Regions from separate parts of the Streptomyces sp. NPDC049915 genome, predicted to be linked through region 4. Evidence: riboswitches for the same ligand, from Rfam matches in the RefSeq annotation. Region 4 holds a riboswitch; each other region holds the start of a gene.

Region 1 (4,445 bases), on a different contig from region 4:
TGCCGTCCTGCGCCTGCACGGCGTACGACGCGAAGGACGGCGGCTGCGGCAGCCAGGCGCCGCCCGCCCCGAAGCCGTACGACGGGCCGCTCACCGTCCACGGCAGCGGCACCCGGCAGCCGTCGCGGCCCTTGCGGACATGGCCCGTCTGCTCCCAGATCGGGTCCTGGAGGACCTCGGCCGGCAGCTCGGCGACCTCGGGCAGCCCCAGCTCCTCGCCCTGGTAGAGGTACGACGAGCCGGGCAGCGCCAGCATCAGCAGCGTCGCGGCGCGGGCCCGGCGCAGCCCGGCCGCCGGGTCGATCCGGGGCGCGTGCCCGCCGGACAGCAGCCAGGCGTTGTCGTCGGTGCCCGGTGGCAGCATCAGCCGGGAGGCGTGCCGCACGACGTCGTGGTTGGACAGCACCCAGGTGGCGGTGGCGCCGACGGCACGGGCGCCGGCCAGCGACGCGGTGATGACCTCGCGCAGCGCGTCCGCGTGCCAGGGAGCCTGCAGGAACTCGAAGTTGAACGCCTGCCCCAGCTCGTCCGGCCGGGCGTACAGCGCGCGGCGCTCCCCCGGCACCCATGCCTCGGCGATGGCCGCGCGGGGCGGGGAGTAGGCGTCGAGCAGGCGGCGCCAGTCCCGGTAAATCTCGTGCACCTCGTCGCGGTCGTAGAAGGGGTGGCTGCCCGGGGGCAGCACCGTCAGGGCCGCCTCGTCGCTCAGCTCGGGTGCGCCGAGGTCGCGCAGCGGCTCGCTCAGGTCCTTGGCCAGGGCGTGGGCGACGTCCACGCGGAAGCCGTCCACGCCCCGGTCGGCCCAGAAGCGCAGGGTGGCGCGCAGGTCGGCGCGTACCTCCTCGTCGGCCCAGTTCAGGTCGGGCTGCTCGCGGGCGAACAGATGCAGGTACCACTGCCCGTCCGGCACCCGCTCCCAGGCGCTGCCGCCGAACACCGACTGCCAGTCCGAGGGCGGCAGCTCCCCGTGGACGCCGCGGCCGTCCCGGAAGACGTACCGCTCGCGGGCGCGCGAACCCGGCCCGGCGCGCAGGGCCTCCTGGAACCAGGTGTGCTGGTGCGAGGTGTGGTTGGGGACGATGTCGACGACGACCTTCAGGCCCAGCCGGTGCGCCTCGGCGACGAGCGCGTCGAAGTCGTCCAGGGTGCCCAGGCGCGGGTCGACGGCACGGTGGTCGGCGACGTCGTAGCCGCCGTCGGCGAGTTCGGAGGGGTAGAACGGGCTCAGCCACAGCGCGTCGACGCCGAGCGCGGCCAGGTGGGTCAGGCGGTCGGTGATCCCGCGCAGGTCGCCGAGACCGTCGCCGTCGGCGTCGGCGAAGCTGCGGGGGTAGACCTGGTAGACGACGGCCTGCCGCCACCAGTCGGGGTCGCGGGAGGAGAGATCGGGCACGCGGTCTCCGTTCGCCGGTTCGGGCACGACAGTGAGATGACTGTCCACTTCACCCCGCAAGGGAACGTGCCCGTGTGCGCGGGTCAGGCGCCGTCGGCGGTGCACCGCGCGAGCAGGGTCCGCACGTCCGGGTCGACCACCCGGTAACGGACCACCCGGCCCTGCTTCTCGCCCGCCACCGTCCCGGACGCCCGCAGCAGCCGCAGGGCCTGCGACACGGCGGGGTCGTTCATGCCCGTCGCGATCGCCAGGTCGGACACCGCGAGGGGGCCGGTGCGGTGCAGGGCGAGCAGGAGAGCGAGCCGGTTGGGGTCGGCGAGCAGCGAGAAGCGGTCGGCCCAGGCACGCACGTGGGCGGCGTCGCCGATGGCCGCGATGGCGTCACAGACACGGTGACCGTCGATGGTGCGGCGGTCGGCGCGGTCGGGGGGCACGAGGTGCATGCCCGCATTCTCCCGCCCCGATTGTGATCTTGCATACCTGCACAGCTGTGCAGCTATGCAGAAGACCCTCGGCCCCCCTACCGTGGGCGGGCCGTGGTGTTCGGGAAGCCGGTGGGAAACCGGCGCGGCCCTCGCCACTGTGATCGGGGAGTTCTCGTCCCGTCCGGCTCACGCCGGGCCACTGGTCGTGCGACCGGGAAGGCAGGGACGGCGGACGCACCACCTCGTCAGCCAGGAGACCGGCCACGGCAGCTCACGAAGAGATCCACGAGGTGCTGGAGCGTGACCGGATGACCTTGCCCGACCCTGCCCCGACGACGACCGCGAAGGCCACCTTCACATGGCGCCGCGAGGACACCGTGAAGACCGCCGGGCTGATGGCCGCCATCGCCGCCCTGCACGTCGTCGCCTTCGGGATCCTCTTCCTCCTCGTGGTACCCGGCCACTACGAGGTCGGCACCAAGGCCTTCGGCATCGGCCTCGGCGTCACCGCCTACACCCTGGGCGTGCGGCACGCCTTCGACGCCGACCACATCGCCGCCATCGACAACACCACCCGCAAGCTCATGGCCGACGGCAAACGCCCGGTGTCCGTCGGCTTCTGGTTCGCGCTCGGCCACTCCAGCGTGGTGATCGTCCTCGCGGTGATGATCGCGGGCGGCACCCAGCTCGCCGACCGGGTCACCGACGAGGGGTCCACCACCCACCAGGTGCTCGGCTTCCTCGGCACGACCGTGGCCGGTACCTTCCTGTACCTCATCGCCGCCCTCAACCTGGTCGCCCTGTTCGGCATCCTGAAGGTGTTCCGGTCGATGCGGGCGGGCACGTACGACGAGTCCGAGCTGGAGCGGCACCTGGACTCGCGCGGGTTCATGAACCGCTTCCTCGGCCGCCTCACCCGCTCGATCTCCCGGCCGGGCCAGATGTACCCGCTCGGCTTCCTCTTCGGCCTCGGCTTCGAGACCGCCACCGAGGTCACCCTGATGGTGATGGCCGGCTCGGGCGCGGCCGCCGGACTGCCCTGGTACGCCATCCTGTGCCTGCCGCTGCTGTTCACGGCCGGCATGTGCCTGTTCGACACCCTGGACGGCACGTTCATGAACTTCGCCTACCAGTGGGCGTTCTCCCATCCGGTCCGCAAGGTGTTCTACAACCTCGCCATCACCGGCCTGTCCATCGCCGTCGCGTTCGTCATCGGCACCATCGAGCTGGTCGGCGTGCTGCACGACAAGTTCGGCCTGAGCGACGGCGTCACCGGCTGGATCGCCGGGATCGACCTGGACAGCGTCGGCTATCTCATCGTCGGCCTGTTCGTCCTGGTGTGGGCGGTGGCGCTGACGTACTGGAGGCTGGCCAGGGTGGAGGAACGCTGGGCGGCCTCCGCCGCCGATTAACGCTCGACGGTCTCCAGGTACAGCTTCACGTACCGGTCGACGTCGACCTCCAGCGCCACGTCCACCAGGGGCTGTTCGCGGGCGCCCTCGTGGATCTCGGACTCGCCGGGGCGCGGGCGCCGGTCGACGACCGTCTGCCCCCGGCCAGGACCCGGGGCCAGGGACACCTCCACCGGCAGCAGCCGCGTCGTCAGGCCCGCCGGATCGGCGACCGCGCACACCGCGCCCGCGTCGCCGAGGCCGCCCGCCTCCTCCGCCTCGGGCTCGCCGCCCTGCGTGGTCGGCCGGTGGGCCAGCAGGTCACCGGCCAGCCGGGTCCCGGGCTCACTGCTCGCCCGCATCCGGTGCACATCGCTGCCCGGCACCACGACCCGCATGAACACGTCCAGGCCGTACATGGTGATCGGCACCCCCGCGGTCAGCAGGATCGCCGCGGCCTCCGGGTCGTGCCAGACGTTGAACTCCGCGACCGGCGTGGCGTTGCCGGTGGTGACCGCGCCGCCCATGAAGACGATCCGCTCGATGTTGCGGGTCACCTCCGGATGGGTGCGCAGCAGCAGCGCGATGTTCGTCAGCGGCGCCGTCGGGATCAGGGTCACCGGCCGCTCGCTCGCGAGGATCTCCCGCCGCAGCAGCGTCACCGCGTCGACGTCGGCGGGCCGGCGGGCCGGCGCGGGCAGCCCCAGATCGCCCATGCCGTCGTGGCCGTGCACATGCCGGGCCGAACGCGCCGGCTCGATCAACGGCCGCTCGGCACCCCGCCCCACCGGGATCTGCGGCGCCCCCGCCTGCTCCAGCACGGTCAGCGTGTTGCGTACGACCCCGTCGACGTCCGTGTTCCCGGCGACACACGTCACCGCGCGCAGATCCAGACCGGGATGACGTACCGCGAACAGCAGGGCGAGGGCGTCGTCGACACCGGTATCGCAGTCGATGATCACGGGGATGGGTTGACCGGCCACCAGGAGCTCCTTCCGTCGTCCCCCGACGATAAGCGCCCCGGCGGCTCAGCCCCACAGCTCCATCCCGCGCGCCCCGACCACCTCCGCCACCCGCCGCACCAGCTCCGCCACGGGCACCTGCCCCGCCCGCCGCCCGTCCCGCAGCCGCAGCGACACCTCCCCGGCCGCGTCCTCCCGCGCACCGATCACCGCCTGGTACGGCACCAGCCGCGCCGCCCGGATCCGCGCCCCCAGGCTCCCCTCGACCGCGACG
Region 2 (4,445 bases), on a different contig from region 4:
CAACCCGATGAAGAAGGAAGGCGCCATCATCCTCGGTATCGGCGGCGACAACAGCAACGGATCCGCCGGCACCTTCTACGAGGGAGTGATGACCTCCGGCTACCCGTCGGACGCGACCGAGAACGCCGTGCAGGCCGACATCAATGCGGTCGGCTACACGGCCCCCGCACCGGCCGGCGGCCTCACGGCGGGCGCCAGGGTGTCGCTGCGGGCCACCACGTCCTGCTGCACCGGCGAGTACCTCCGGCACGACAGCGCGGACAGCAACGCGGCCATCTCGGCGGTGTCGTCCTCCAGTTCCTCCGCCGACAAGGCGGCCGCCACCTGGATCGTGCGGGCCGGTCTGGGCGACGCCTCCTGCGTCTCCTTCGAGTCCGCCGACAAGCCGGGCCAGTACCTGCGCCACTACGACTTCCGGCTGCGCGTCGACACCATCGACAGCAGCGCGCTGTCCCGGCAGGACGCCACGTTCTGCCCGCAGACCGGTCACAACGGGCAGGGCGTGTCGCTCCGGTCCGCCAACTACCCCGCCGACTTCCTGCGCCACTACGAACACGCCGTCTACATCGCCGGTGACGGAGGATCCCACGCCTGGGACAACGCCGCACTCTGGGCCGACGACACCAGCTGGGCCGTAACCACCCCCTGGGCCTGACGCGTACCCGGGGCGGGTGGGGGCACTCGGCCGAGGCCCCCACCCGCCCCCCGCGCGCCGCGGAGGGCCCCGACGGAGGAGGTTCCCGTGTGCCGCCTGTTCGGCCTCAGCAGCGCTCCGCGACGGACGCACGCCACCTTCTGGCTCCTGGACGCCCCCGACAGTCTCAGCAAGCAGAGCCACCGCGACCCCGACGGCACCGGCCTCGGCCACTTCACCGCCGACGGCACCCCCCGCGTCGCCAAGGCACCCATCGCGGCCTACCGCGACCGCGCCTTCGCACGGGAGGCCCGGCAGGAGGAGTCGGCGACCTTCATCGCCCATGTGCGCTTCGCCTCCACCGGCAGCCTGGATGTCCGTAACACCCATCCCTTCGAGCAGGAGGGGCGGCTCTTCGCGCACAACGGGGTGATCGAGGGCCTCGACGCACTCGACGACCACCTGGGGGAGGACCGCTCACTGGTCCGGGGCGACACCGACTCCGAGCGCTTCTTCGCCCTGATCAGCCGGGAGACCCGACGACACGACGGCGACGTCACCACCGGCATCCGCCAGGCCGCCCGCTGGATCGCCGAGCACCTGCCCGTCTACGCCATGAACCTGATCCTCATCACCCCACAGGAGCTGTGGGCACTGCGCTACCCGGACACCCACGGCCTGTACGTCCTGCAGCGCCCGGCGGGCGGCCAGCACGGCAGCAGGCACCTCGACCACAGCGGCAGCGACGGCCGGATGCGCGTCCACTCGGCGCCCCTCGCCGACCACCCCGCCGTCATCGTCGCCAGCGAGCGCATGGACGACAACCCGCACTGGCGCCCGATGGAGTCCGGTGAGCTCCTCCACGTCGGCCCCGATCTGCGCACCACCCACCGGGTCGTCCTGCCGGACCCTCCGGCCCACCGGCTCACCCTCGACGATCTGCATCCCGACGCGGCAGCCTCGCAGAAGGCCGCCTGATCCGTCCCTCATGACGCCCGGCCCGCCGTCCGGCTCAGTCCGCCGCCCCCGGCCCGGTCGCCCCGGCCCGGTCCGAGAGGAAGATCACGCCGGGCCAGGCCGTCTTGGCCATGCACGCGTCACGCGGTACGGTCTGTCCGATATCGACGACGGCGAGACGGAAGCCGGTGGGAATCCGGCACGGTCGCGCCACTGTATGCGAAGCCCTGAGGAGGGGTGCTCGCGAGTCAGACCCGTGGCCGTCGTCCAGTGCACCACCGAGATGGGACGCGAACTCCCAGAGGAGGCCCTGCCATGGCCCAGCACGTCGCCCAGCCGACTGCCACCACCCCCGCTGTTCCCGCCACGCTGCCGTTGAAGGCGATCGCCCCCTGGGCGGTCTTCGCCGGCGTCCTGATGCTGGTCCTGCTGTACTTCGTCGGCGCCGAGCAGGGCGCCACCGCCGTGTTCGACGGCACGGACGTCCACGAGTGGGTGCACGACGCCCGCCACCTGCTCGGTTTCCCCTGCCACTGACGTCAGGGACGCCGCGCACCCATGAACTCCGCAACGGTAAGAAACCTCCTCGTGCGGGGCATGCTCGCCGGCCTCGCCGCCGGCGTGCTCGCCCTCGTCGTCGCCTACCTCCTGGGTGAGCCCAGCGTCGACAAGGCGATCGCCTTCGAGGACGCCCACTCCCACGAGCACGAGATGGAGGCCGTCTCCCGGTCCCTGCAGTCCACCGCCGGTCTCGCCACCGGTGTCCTGGTCTACGGGGTCGCCTTCGGCGGCATCGCCGCGCTCGCGTACGCCTTCGCCCTCGGCCGGGTCGGCCGCTTCGGTCCGCGGGCCACCGCACTGCTGCTGTCCGGCTGTGCGCTCCTGACCGTCTACGTCGTGCCGTTCCTGAAGTACCCGGCCAATCCGCCGTCGGTCGGCGACCCCGACACCATCGGCAAGCGGACCACCCTCTACTTCCTGATGATGCTGCTCAGCGTCCTCCTCGCGGTCGCCGCCACCCTGGTGGGCAAGCGGCTCAAGGCGGTCATGGGCACCTGGTGGGCGACCACCGTCGCGGTGGCCGCGTTCGCCGCGGTGATCGGCCTGGCCTACCAGTTCCTACCCGCCGTCAACGAGGTGCCGAAGGACTTCCCGGCCGCCCTGCTGTGGCGGTTCCGGCTCTCCGCGCTGGGCATCCAGACCGCGATGTGGGCCGGATTCGGCCTGCTCTTCGGCGAGTTGGCCGAACGCCTGCTGAACCCCGGGCCGGCGAAGGCCGACACCGGGCGAACGGTTCCGGCCGCGCACTGACTCGTTCCGGACGACGAAGGGCCCTGCGGAACCATCCGCGGGGCCCTTCGTCGCATCCGTGCGCACTCAGCGTGGCGAAGGTGTGTCCGACGCGGCCAGGTGCCGCCCGAGCCGGAGATTCCAGCGTCCCGAGCGGCCGCTCAGCTCGGTGACGGTCAATGGCGGTACGTCGAGCCGCCAGAAGGCCGCCGCGCCCAGCCCCAGGGCGTGCACGACCGCGGCCCGAACCACCTCCGGCTCGACCACGGCGACCGTACGGCCGTCGAAGTCCCGTGCGCCGTCCAGCCAGTGGCCGACCCGCACGCACAACTCGTGCACGGACTCACCCCCGTGCGGCGCGCTGTCGGGATCGGCGAGCCAACGGGCCACCGCCTCCGGCTCGGTGGCGCCCACCTCGTCCAGGGTCAGACCACGCCAACGGCCCACGTCCCAGGCCCCGAGCTCCGGCGTCCGCGCGCCGTCGAGGCCGAGCGCCTCCGCGGTCTGCCGGCAGCGCACACCCGGCGACGTCAGCACGCGGGCGGCAGGGGGAAGGGACCCTGCTGCGGCCCGGGCCCGGGCCGCTCCCACGTCGTCGATCGCGTCACCGTCGTCGAAGCGGGCCTGCCGCAGCGACGGGCTCGAGGCGGGCGAGACGAAGAGAACACGGCTGGTCACCTGGCTGCTCCGGCTGTGGCTGTCATGGGGTGGGGGTGCGGTGCGGGTGCGAAAGTAGCACCCGTCCGACGCGCAGCTTCCGCGCCGGTGCGCGCCGTACAGCCCGCGTCACGGCGGGCCACGGCAGGTCCTCAGCCCTCGCCGGCGGGGCTACGGCGTGGCCTCGTCCAGAAGTTGCGGACCGTTGTTGCGGGTGTTGTTCACGGCAGGGGAGACGGGGCGGGCGTCGAGGTGACCGCCGGCGGGCTGGGTGAGCAGGGCGCGCAGCTCCTCGGCGTCGTCGTGACGGGGGTCGAGCCAGGCGGCGTAGTGGTCCGGGGTGAGGGCGAGCGGCATGCGGGGGTGGACCCGGCCGGCCGCGTCGGTGGCCTCGGTGGTGATGATGGTGCAGGTCGTGAGCCAGGCGGCGGGGTCGTCGTCGTTGTCGACCTCAGGGTTGCGCCAGTACGCGTAGAGACCGGCCAGTGCCATGATCTGCCCGTCGGCGGGGTGGATGAAGTACGGCTGCTTGCGCTTCTTGCCGGTGGTGGCGTCCTTGGCCTCGGTCCACTCGTAGAAGCCGTCGGCGGGGAGCAGACAGCGGTGCCGGGCGAAGGCGCGGCGGTACGCGGGCTTCTCGTGGACCGTTTCCATGCGCGCGTTGATCATCCGGGAGCCGACGGACGGGTCCTTGGCCCAGGACGGCACCAGCCCCCAGCGCAACGGCCGCAGCTCCCTGCGCGGGGGAGCACCGGAGCCCTCGGCGCGAGGGGCGCGTTCCAGGACGCCGTAGACGTCGTCGGTGGGGGCGACGTTCCAGCTGGGCGCCAGAGTCTCGTCGGGCCGCCACTCGGCGACGTGGAAGAGGTGGCTGAGGTCCTGCGGACTGCGGGTGGAGACGAAGCGG
Region 3 (4,445 bases), on a different contig from region 4:
GCGTGCGTGTGCACCACAGCCCGGGCGTCCGTGGTGCCGTATACGGCGAGGTGCATCGGCAGCTCGCTCGTCGGCACCAGGATGCCGCGCACCTGCCGGCCGTCGAGGTCGACCGCCGTCAGGTCCTGCGGCCGCAGCCGGTCGTAGGGCACGCCCGACGGCGTGACCAGCACCAGGTCACCGACGCGTACCGAGACATTGCCGGAGGTGCCCACGACCAGTCCGTCGGCGACGGTCCGGCGCGCCGTGGCGACCAGATCCGCCCAGGCCAGGGCCTCCCGCTCGGCGTCGTCCCCCTCGTCGGCCACCCGTCCGCCCCGCCGTTCCCACCGCTGCTCCGTCATGCCGCGATCCTGCCAGCCCCGGGTGACGGAAATCTCCTCCCCGGACCCGCGCACGGCCACGACGCCCCGCGCCGGGCACCCGGCCCGTGTGCCGCCCGGGCCGTGGGCGGGGGAACGGAGCAGCGACCCCCTCTTTCCGACATCGAGACGCCCGACTCAGTTCACCTTCCGTTCACCCACGTTACCTACGTTCGACCCGCCAATGACTTCGAACGAATGCCTGGGTAAATGGAAAGCTTCTCGCTGATCCTCGCGATTGTGGTCGTCACCGCTCTCGCGTTCGATTTCACGAACGGTTTCCACGACACCGCCAACGCGATGGCCACCACCATCTCGACCGGCGCGCTGCGGCCCAAGATCGCCGTGGCCATGTCCGCCGCCCTCAACCTCGTGGGCGCCTTCCTCTCCGTGGAGGTCGCCAACACGATCTCCAAGGGTCTCGTCGACGAGAACGGCATCCGTCCCGAGGTCATCTTCGCCGCCCTGGTCGGCGCGATCCTCTGGAACCTGCTGACCTGGCTCGTGGGCCTGCCCTCCAGCTCCTCGCACGCCCTCATGGGCGGTCTGATCGGCGCCACCGTCGCCTCCGCCGGCTTCGGCGCCGTCCACGGTGACGTGCTCGTCACCAAGGTGCTGCTGCCCGCGGTCGCCGCCCCGGTCGTCGCCGGCGTCGCGGCGATGGTCGCGACCCGTCTGTCGTACACGCTGGGCAAGAAGGCCGACGGCAAGGCCGCCCAGAAGGGCTACCGGGCCGGCCAGATCGCCTCCGCGGGCCTGGTCTCCCTCGCCCACGGCACCAACGACGCGCAGAAGACGATGGGCATCATCACCCTCGCCCTGGTCGCGGGCGGCGCCGTCGCGCCCGACTCCGACCCGCCCACCTGGGTGATCCTCTCCGCCGGCCTGGCCATCGCGCTCGGCACCTACATCGGCGGCTGGCGCATCATCCGCACCATGGGCAAGGGCCTGACGGACATGCAGCCGCAGCAGGGCTTCGCCGCCCAGACCAGCGCGGCCACCGCCATCCTCGCCTCCTCCCACCTCGGCTTCTCGCTGTCCACCACGCACGTCGTCTCCGGCTCCGTGATGGGCGCGGGCGTGGGCCGCAAGGGCGGCGTTGTGCGCTGGTCGACCGCGACCCGGATGCTCGTCGCCTGGGTGCTGACCCTGCCGGCCGCCGCGCTGGTCGGCGCGCTCGCCGAGTACGTCACCGGCTTCGGCGCCTGGGGCACCGCGCTGGTCGCCGTCTTCCTGGTGTCCGCCAGCTTCGGCATCTGGAAGGTCTCCCGCCGCGAGGTCGTCGACCACACCAACGTCAACGCCGTGGAGGAGGAGCCGGCCGGCGTGGTCACCACCGCGATCGCCGCCGTGACCCCGCCTCCGGCCGCCGGCCCGGCGGTCACGGACGGCCTGACGGCCACCATCCCCGCCCCCGCCGCCGCGACGGCGGAGCAGCCGGCCACCGCGAATCCGGCCCCGGCCGTCTGACCGCCGCTTTCGGGTACGAAGGAAGAGAAGCAGCATGAAGATCGACTGGGCGGCCCTCGGCTCCGTCTTCGGTGTCAGCCTCATGGTCACCGTGGGTCTGGTGGCCCTGTTCACCCTCGGCATCATGGGCCTGTCCCGCCGCGAGCGGGTCCAGGCGCAGGGCGGTTCGGCCGCCCTCACGGTCACCGGCGCGTACGCCTGCTTCGCGGCGTGCGCGGCGGCGGTGGCGTACGGCATCAGCCTGATCGTCGCCTGACCGGCCTCATCGACGAAAACGCGGGGTGCCCGAGCGGCACCCCGCGTTCCTTTGTGACCTGGCAGGTCGTCTCCGTGTGGGCCTGCCCACACTCCTCCGCCCCAGGTCAAGGGCAAGTTGACGGCCCTCTGACAGCCGTGGTGGACTGCCGGAGCCAAGTTTGCGGCGTGCAGGAGAGGAAGCCGGTGGAAGTCCGGCGCGGTCCCGCCACTGTCACCGGGGTGAGCAACCCCGGGAGCCAGGAACTCTCACCGCCGAACCTCCTTCGAACCAGGGCGCGGACACCCTGAGTGAGGACATGACGCCATGCGCGGCTGCCGGTTGAGGACCAGGCCCATCAGCGACGCTCCGCTCGACCCCACGGCCGGCTGAGCCCGATGCGAGCCGAACGCGTCTTCGCGTACGGCGCCGCCGCCGGCCTCCTCGGTGACCTCCTCCTCGGTGATCCGCGCCGCGGGCACCCGGTCGCCGTGTTCGGACGGGCCGCGGACGCCGTCGAGCGCACCCTGTGGCGCGACCACCGCGGCTGGGGCGCCCTGCACACCGCCGTCTGCGCCGGAGGCGCCGTCGCGCTCGGGGGCGTGGCCGCCCGCTCGGTGCGCCGCTCCCCCGCCGCCTCGGTCGCGCTGACCGCCGCCGCCACCTGGTCCGTGGTCGGGGGGACCTCCCTCGCACGCGAGGCCGGCGCCATCGGGCGCGCCCTGGAAGCCGGGGACGTGGAGGCGGCGCGGGCCCGGCTGCCCCATCTGTGCGGCCGTGACCCGCAGGCGCTGGACGCCGACGGGATCGCCCGGGCCGTGGTCGAGTCGGTCGCCGAGAACACCTCCGACGCCGTCGTGGGCGCGCTGGTGTGGGGCGCCGTCGGCGGGGTGCCCGGGCTGCTCGGGTTCCGGGCCGTCAACACCCTGGACGCGATGGTCGGTCACAAGTCGCCGCGGCTGCGGCGCTTCGGCTGGGCCTCCGCCCGCCTCGACGACGTGGCCGGCTGGCCGGGCGCCCGGCTGACCGCCGCCCTCGCCGTGCTCACCGGCCCGGACCGGCGTGGCGCCGTACGGGCGTGGCGGGCGGACGCGGTGAAGCACCCGAGCCCCAACGCGGGCCCCGTGGAGGCCTCCTTCGCGGGCGCGCTCGGCCTGCGGCTGGGCGGCACCCTGTCGTACGGCGGGCGCGTGGAACACCGGCCCGTGCTGAACCCGCAGGGGCGCGCCGTCGGGACCGAGGACATCGCGCGGGCGGTACGGCTGTCCCGGCGCGTGAGCTGGCTGGCGCTCGGCGTGTGCGCGGGCGCACGCCTCATCCGGAAGGGGCGTGATCGATGAACGTCATCGGGAAGGGGCGCGATCGATGAACGGCGGTCTCCTCGTCGCCGGCACCACCTCCGACGCCGGCAAGAGCGTCGTGACCGCCGGGATCTGCCGGTGGCTGGTGCGGCAGGGCGTGAAGGTGGCGCCCTTCAAGGCGCAGAACATGTCCCTGAACTCCTTCGTCACCCGCGAGGGCGCCGAGATCGGGCGGGCGCAGGCCATGCAGGCCCAGGCCTGCCGGATCGAGCCGACCGCGCTGATGAACCCGGTGCTGCTCAAGCCCGGCGGCGAGCAGAGCAGCCAAGTGGTGCTGCTGGGCAAGCCGGTGGGCGAGATGAGCGCACGCGGCTACCACGGCGGACGCCAGCAGAAGCTGCTGGGCACGGTCCTGGAGTGCCTGGCCGAGTTGCGGGGCACGTATGACGCGGTGATCTGCGAGGGGGCGGGCTCGCCGGCCGAGATCAATCTGCGCCGGACCGACATCGTGAACATGGGCATCGCGCGGGGCGCGCGGCTGCCCGTGCTCGTCGTCGGCGACATCGACCGCGGGGGCGTCTTCGCGTCCTTCTTCGGCACGCTCGCCCTGCTCTCACCCGAGGACCAGGAACTGCTCGCCGGCTTCCTGGTGAACAAGTTCCGCGGTGACGTCTCCCTGCTGGAGCCGGGCCTGGACATGCTGCACGGTCTCACCGGGCGGCGCACCTACGGCGTCCTGCCCTTCCGGCACGGGCTCGGCATCGACGAGGAGGACGGCCTCAGGGTGTCCCTGCGCGGCACCGTCCGCGAGTCGGCCGTCTCCCCGCCCGTCGGCGAGGACGTCCTGCGGGTCGCCGTCTGCGCGATCCCGCTGATGTCCAACTTCACCGACGTGGACGCGCTGGCCGCCGAACCGGGCGTGGTCGTGCGGTTCGTGGACCGGCCGGAGGAACTGGCCGACGCCGACCTGGTGGTGATCCCGGGCACCCGCGGGACGGTGCGGGCGCTTCAGTGGCTGCGCGAACGCCGCCTGGCCGACGCCCTGGTGCGCCGGGCCGCCGAGCAGCGGCCCGTGCT
Region 4 (4,445 bases):
GGCGAAGCAGATCAGGTTCAGCAGGAAGCGGCGCCGGTCGGCCCTGGACTCCAGGCGCTCCAGCTTCTCCACCTCGTTGATCCACTTGAAGCAGAACCCGGCCTTCTCCCGGATGGAGGGGATGTTCTCCACCGCGTCGAAGGCGGCCGCCCGGTCGTCCGGGTCGGGCAGATAGGTGTCCAGCAGCGTCAGATAGAACTGGACGTGCACGGCCTCCTCGAAGAGCTGCCGCGACAGGTACAGGCGCGCCTCGGGGGAGTTGATGTGCTTGTACAGCGTCAGCACCAGATTGTTCGCGACGATCGAGTCGCCCGTCGCGAAGAACGCCACCAGCCGGCCGATGAGGTGCTGCTCCGCCGGCGTCAGCTTCGCGAGGTCGGCGACGTCCGAGTGGAGGTCGACCTCCTCCACGGTCCAGGTGTTCTTGATGGCGTCCCGGTAGCGCTCGTAGAAGTCCGGGTAGCGCATGGGGCGCAGGGTCAGCTCGAAGCCCGGGTCGAGGAGGTTCGTGTTACGGGTGGTCACTGGCAGGCCTCGCAGGACTCGGGGTTTTCCAGGGAGCAGGCGACGGCCTCTTCGGAGGTCACCTGCTGGACGGGAACGGGGACGGTGGCCTGCGCGCGGGCGGCGCGGGCGATGCGCGTCGCCGGGCGCGAGCGCAGGTAGTACGTCGTCTTCAGCCCGGACTTCCAGGCGTAGGCGTACATCGAGGAGAGCTTGCCGATCGTCGGCGTCTCCAGGAACAGGTTGAGGGATTGCGCCTGGTCGAGGAAGGGGGTCCGTGCCGCCGCCATGTCGATCAGACCGCGCTGCGGGATCTCCCACGCGGTGCGGTACAGCTGCCGCACGTCCTCGGGGATCCAGGCGAAGTCCTGCACCGAGCCGCTCGACTCGCGCAGCGCCTCACGGGTGCGGGCGTCCCATACGCCGAGCTTCTTCAGCTCGGCCACCAGGTAGGAGTTCACCTGGAGGAACTCGCCGGACAGCGTCTCGCGCTTGAACAGGTTCGACACCTGCGGCTCGATGCACTCGTACACGCCCGCGATGGAGGCGATGGTGGCGGTCGGCGCGATGGCCAGCAGCAGGCTGTTGCGCATGCCGGTCCCGGCGATCCGCTCCCGCAGCGCCGCCCAGCGCTCCGGCCAGGTCAGCTCCACGTCGTAGTGGTCGGGGTGCAGCACACCCCGCGCGGTGCGGGTCTTCTCCCAGGCCGGCAGCGGGCCGTTGCGCTCGGCGAGGTCGGCGGAGGCCTCGTACGCGGCGAGCATGACCCGCTCCGCGATCCGGGTGGACAGCGCCTTGGCCTCGGGGGAGTCGAACGGCAGCCGCAGCTTGAAGAAGACGTCCTGCAAACCCATCGCGCCCAGGCCCACCGGGCGCCACTTGGCGTTGGAGCGGCCCGCCTGCTCCGTCGGGTAGAAGTTGATGTCGACGACGCGGTCGAGGAAGGTGACGGCGGTGCGGACGGTGGCGTCCAGCCGCTCCCAGTCGATGTCCCCGTCGGCCACGAACGCGCCGAGGTTGACCGAGCCGAGGTTGCACACGGCCGTCTCACCGTCGTCGGTGACCTCCAGGATCTCCGTGCAAAGGTTGGAGGAGTGGACGACGTGGCCCGGCAGCGCGGTCTGGTTGGCGGTGCGGTTGGCGGCGTCCTTGAAGGTCATCCAGCCGTTGCCGGTCTGCGCGAGGGTGCGCATCATGCGGCCGTACAGCTCACGGGCCGGAAGCGTCTTCTTCGCCAGCCCCGCGTCCTCCGCCTTGCGGTACGCGGCGTCGAACTCCTCGCCCCACAGGTCCACCAGCTCCGGCACGTCGGCCGGAGAGAACAGCGACCACGACGCGTCGGCGCCCACCCGGCGCATGAACTCGTCCGGGACCCAGTGCGCGAGGTTCAGGTTGTGCGTACGGCGCGCGTCCTCACCGGTGTTGTCGCGCAGCTCCAGGAACTCCTCCATGTCGGAGTGCCAGGTCTCCAGGTACACCGCGGCCGCGCCCTTGCGCCGCCCGCCCTGGTTCACCGCGGCGACGGAGGCGTCCAGCGTCTTCAGGAACGGCACGATGCCGTTGGAGTGCCCGTTGGTGCCGCGGATCAGCGAACCGCGGCTGCGGATACGGGAGTACGACAGCCCGATGCCGCCGGCGTGCTTGGAGAGCCGGGCGACCTGGTGGTAGCGGTCGTAGATGGAGTCCAGCTCGTCGAGCGGGGAGTCGAGCAGGTAGCAGGACGACATCTGGGGGTGCCGGGTGCCGGAGTTGAAGAGGGTGGGGGAGGAGGGCAGGTAGTCGAGGCGGCTCATGAGCCCGTAGAGCGCCGCGACCTCCTCGGCGGAGCGGACGGTGTCGTCCTCGGCGAGCCCGCTGGCCACCCGCAGCAGGAAGTGCTGGGGCGTCTCGATCACCTTGCGGGTGATCGGGTGCCGCAGCAGATAGCGGCTGTGCAGGGTGCGCAGGCCGAAGTAGCCGAAGCGGTCGTCGGCGTGGGTGTCGATCAGCGCGTCCAGTCGCTCGGCGTGCAGCCGGACGAAGTCGGCGGTCCGGTCCGCGATGAGCCCCTCGCGGTGGCCGACGGCGACCGACCCGGTGAACGACGTGACGCCCTGGGAGGCCGCCTCCGCGCGGATGGTGAGGGTGAGCAGGCGGGCGGCGAGCCGGGAGTAGGCGGGGTCCTCGGAGATGAGTCCGGCGGCGGCCTCCGTGGCCAGCTCCCGCAGCTCCGCCTCGTCGGCGTGCGCCGAGCGGCCGCGCAGCGCGGCGGCGGCGACCCGGCCGGGGTCGGCGTCGGGGAGGTCGGTGGTCAGCTCGGTCAGGGTGCGCAGCAGCGCGGCACCGGGGCCGTCGTGCTCCCGCTGGCCGGCTGAGGCCGGATCGGCTGGCGCGATGGTCACGTGGGGCTCTCCCTCGCTCGGCACGGGGCCTTGCGGAGGGCAGGGGGCAGCACACGAGCGCACGCGGCGTCGCGTCCACCGGCCCATCCCACGAGGCCCGGACGTCAGGACACACCGGCCGGGTGGCCGGGTGCACTGTCGGCAGGTCCTCGGACTGAACCAGCGTGCGCGAAGCACGCATGTACACCGTTGCGGGACAGTTCCGGATTCGCACCGGATTCCCCTGCGGCGACAGCGAGCATGAGCATACATCTAGTGCCGGGCTGTCGTCTCACCCCCAGATGTTGTGTCCCGGTGGCTTCACAGCGTCAGCTCGTAGGTGAGCAGGGTGATGTCGTCGAGTTCCGGCAGGGGATTCCAGTCCCGCTCGGGCGTACGGACGAAGCCCAGCCGTTCGTAGAGGCGGTGGGCGGTGTGCATGGTCCGCTGGGTCGACAGGACGAGCCGACCGCAGCCGTCGACGGCCCGGGCCCGCTCGACGCAGGCCCGTACGAGCGCCTCGCCGACACCCCGGCCGCGGGCCGCGTGGGCGACGGCCAGCATGCGCATCTCGGCCTCGCCGGGACGCGCGATGTCGACCATGGGCCCGCCGGCCGGTACGAAGGTGACGCCGCCGAGGACGGTGTCGTCCGCTGTGGCGGCCAGGACCTCGGCCGCGGCGGCGCGCTTGGCGACGTCGCGCAGCTCGCCGAGGTAGGGGTCGCTCGCGGCGAAGTCCAGGAGCCCGTCCTGGAGATAGGCCTGGGCGGTGATCTCACCGAGGGCGGCGTGTTCGTGGGGTGCGACGGGCCGGATCACGATGTCCATGACGGCGAGTGTGCCCCACGGGTACGACGACGGGCCGCCGGATTTCTCCGGCGGCCCGTCGGGATTCCGCTGTCAGTGACCTACGGCGCCCGCCGTGGCCGGGGGGAGTTCGGTCTGGACGCCCGGGTCGCCGGCGTCCGCCGTGTAGTCCTCCGGGCTGGTCTCGTCGACGCCCTCGGGGGCCTTCACGGCCTTCAGGACGAAGGTGAGGACCACGGTCACCACCACGTTCAGCACGAACGCCGTGAGGCCGATGTAGCCGATCTCGCCGATGCCGGGGATCTCCTTCGCGGAGCCGCCGAAGTGCTTCTGCGTCGGCGAGGCCACCCCGTACGCGGCCAGCGTGCCGTAGACCATGCCGACCGCCCAGCCGGCCAGCAGCGCCCAGCGGTGGAACCAGCGCGTGAACAGGCCGCCGACCAGGGCCGGGAAGGTCTGCAGGATCCAGATGCCGCCCAGCAGCTGGAAGTTGATGGCGACCGTCTTGTCCATGGTGAGGACGAAGACCAGCGCGCCCACCTTCACCAGCAGGGAGACGATCTTGGAGACCTGGGCCTCCTGCTTCGGCGTGGCGTCCTGCTTGATGAAGTCCTTGTAGATGTTGCGGGTGAACAGGTTCGCCGCCGCGATCGACATGATCGCCGCCGGCACCAGCGCGCCGATGCCGATCGCCGCGAACGCGATGCCCGCGAACCAGTCCGGGAACATGTTCTCGAACAACTGCGGAATGGCCAGCTGAGTGTTCTGCACCTT

Evidence for each region. A riboswitch is a leader RNA that binds a small molecule or an ion and turns the genes downstream of it on or off. The one in region 4 is predicted to bind cobalamin.
Region 1: it holds a riboswitch for cobalamin, as region 4 does, so the genes downstream of both, AB0J12_RS17735 (HoxN/HupN/NixA family nickel/cobalt transporter) here and AB0J12_RS04155 (ribonucleoside-diphosphate reductase subunit alpha) in region 4, are expected to answer to the same signal.
Region 2: it holds a riboswitch for cobalamin, as region 4 does, so the genes downstream of both, AB0J12_RS05540 (CbtB-domain containing protein) here and AB0J12_RS04155 (ribonucleoside-diphosphate reductase subunit alpha) in region 4, are expected to answer to the same signal.
Region 3: it holds a riboswitch for cobalamin, as region 4 does, so the genes downstream of both, AB0J12_RS30210 (cobalamin biosynthesis protein) here and AB0J12_RS04155 (ribonucleoside-diphosphate reductase subunit alpha) in region 4, are expected to answer to the same signal.

The regions. Positions count from the first base shown of each region.
Region 1 is NZ_JBFAMH010000009.1:74,289-78,733, forward strand. Features, by position in the region: gene AB0J12_RS17725 (glycoside hydrolase family 13 protein) at 1-1,393, opposite strand, end outside; gene AB0J12_RS17730 (metalloregulator ArsR/SmtB family transcription factor) at 1,477-1,836, opposite strand; cobalamin riboswitch at 1,914-2,099, shown strand; gene AB0J12_RS17735 (HoxN/HupN/NixA family nickel/cobalt transporter) at 2,127-3,230, shown strand; gene AB0J12_RS17740 (nucleoside hydrolase) at 3,227-4,192, opposite strand; gene thrS (threonine--tRNA ligase) at 4,238-4,445, opposite strand, start outside.
Region 2 is NZ_JBFAMH010000003.1:158,347-162,791, forward strand. Features, by position in the region: gene AB0J12_RS05530 (alpha-L-arabinofuranosidase B) at 1-655, shown strand, start outside; gene AB0J12_RS05535 (class II glutamine amidotransferase) at 743-1,612, shown strand; cobalamin riboswitch at 1,726-1,870, shown strand; gene AB0J12_RS05540 (CbtB-domain containing protein) at 1,907-2,128, shown strand; gene AB0J12_RS05545 (CbtA family protein) at 2,150-2,902, shown strand; gene AB0J12_RS05550 (histidine phosphatase family protein) at 2,969-3,559, opposite strand; gene AB0J12_RS05555 (SOS response-associated peptidase) at 3,710-4,445, opposite strand, start outside.
Region 3 is NZ_JBFAMH010000023.1:51,587-56,031, forward strand. Features, by position in the region: gene AB0J12_RS30195 (class II aldolase/adducin family protein) at 1-344, opposite strand, end outside; gene AB0J12_RS30200 (inorganic phosphate transporter) at 573-1,832, shown strand; gene AB0J12_RS30205 (hypothetical protein) at 1,867-2,088, shown strand; cobalamin riboswitch at 2,213-2,359, shown strand; gene AB0J12_RS30210 (cobalamin biosynthesis protein) at 2,466-3,407, shown strand; gene AB0J12_RS30215 (cobyric acid synthase) at 3,433-4,445, shown strand, end outside.
Region 4 is NZ_JBFAMH010000002.1:387,351-391,795, reverse strand. Features, by position in the region: gene AB0J12_RS04160 (ribonucleotide-diphosphate reductase subunit beta) at 1-525, opposite strand, end outside; gene AB0J12_RS04155 (ribonucleoside-diphosphate reductase subunit alpha) at 522-2,885, opposite strand; cobalamin riboswitch at 3,008-3,140, opposite strand; gene AB0J12_RS04150 (GNAT family N-acetyltransferase) at 3,186-3,692, opposite strand; gene mctP (monocarboxylate uptake permease MctP) at 3,765-4,445, opposite strand, start outside.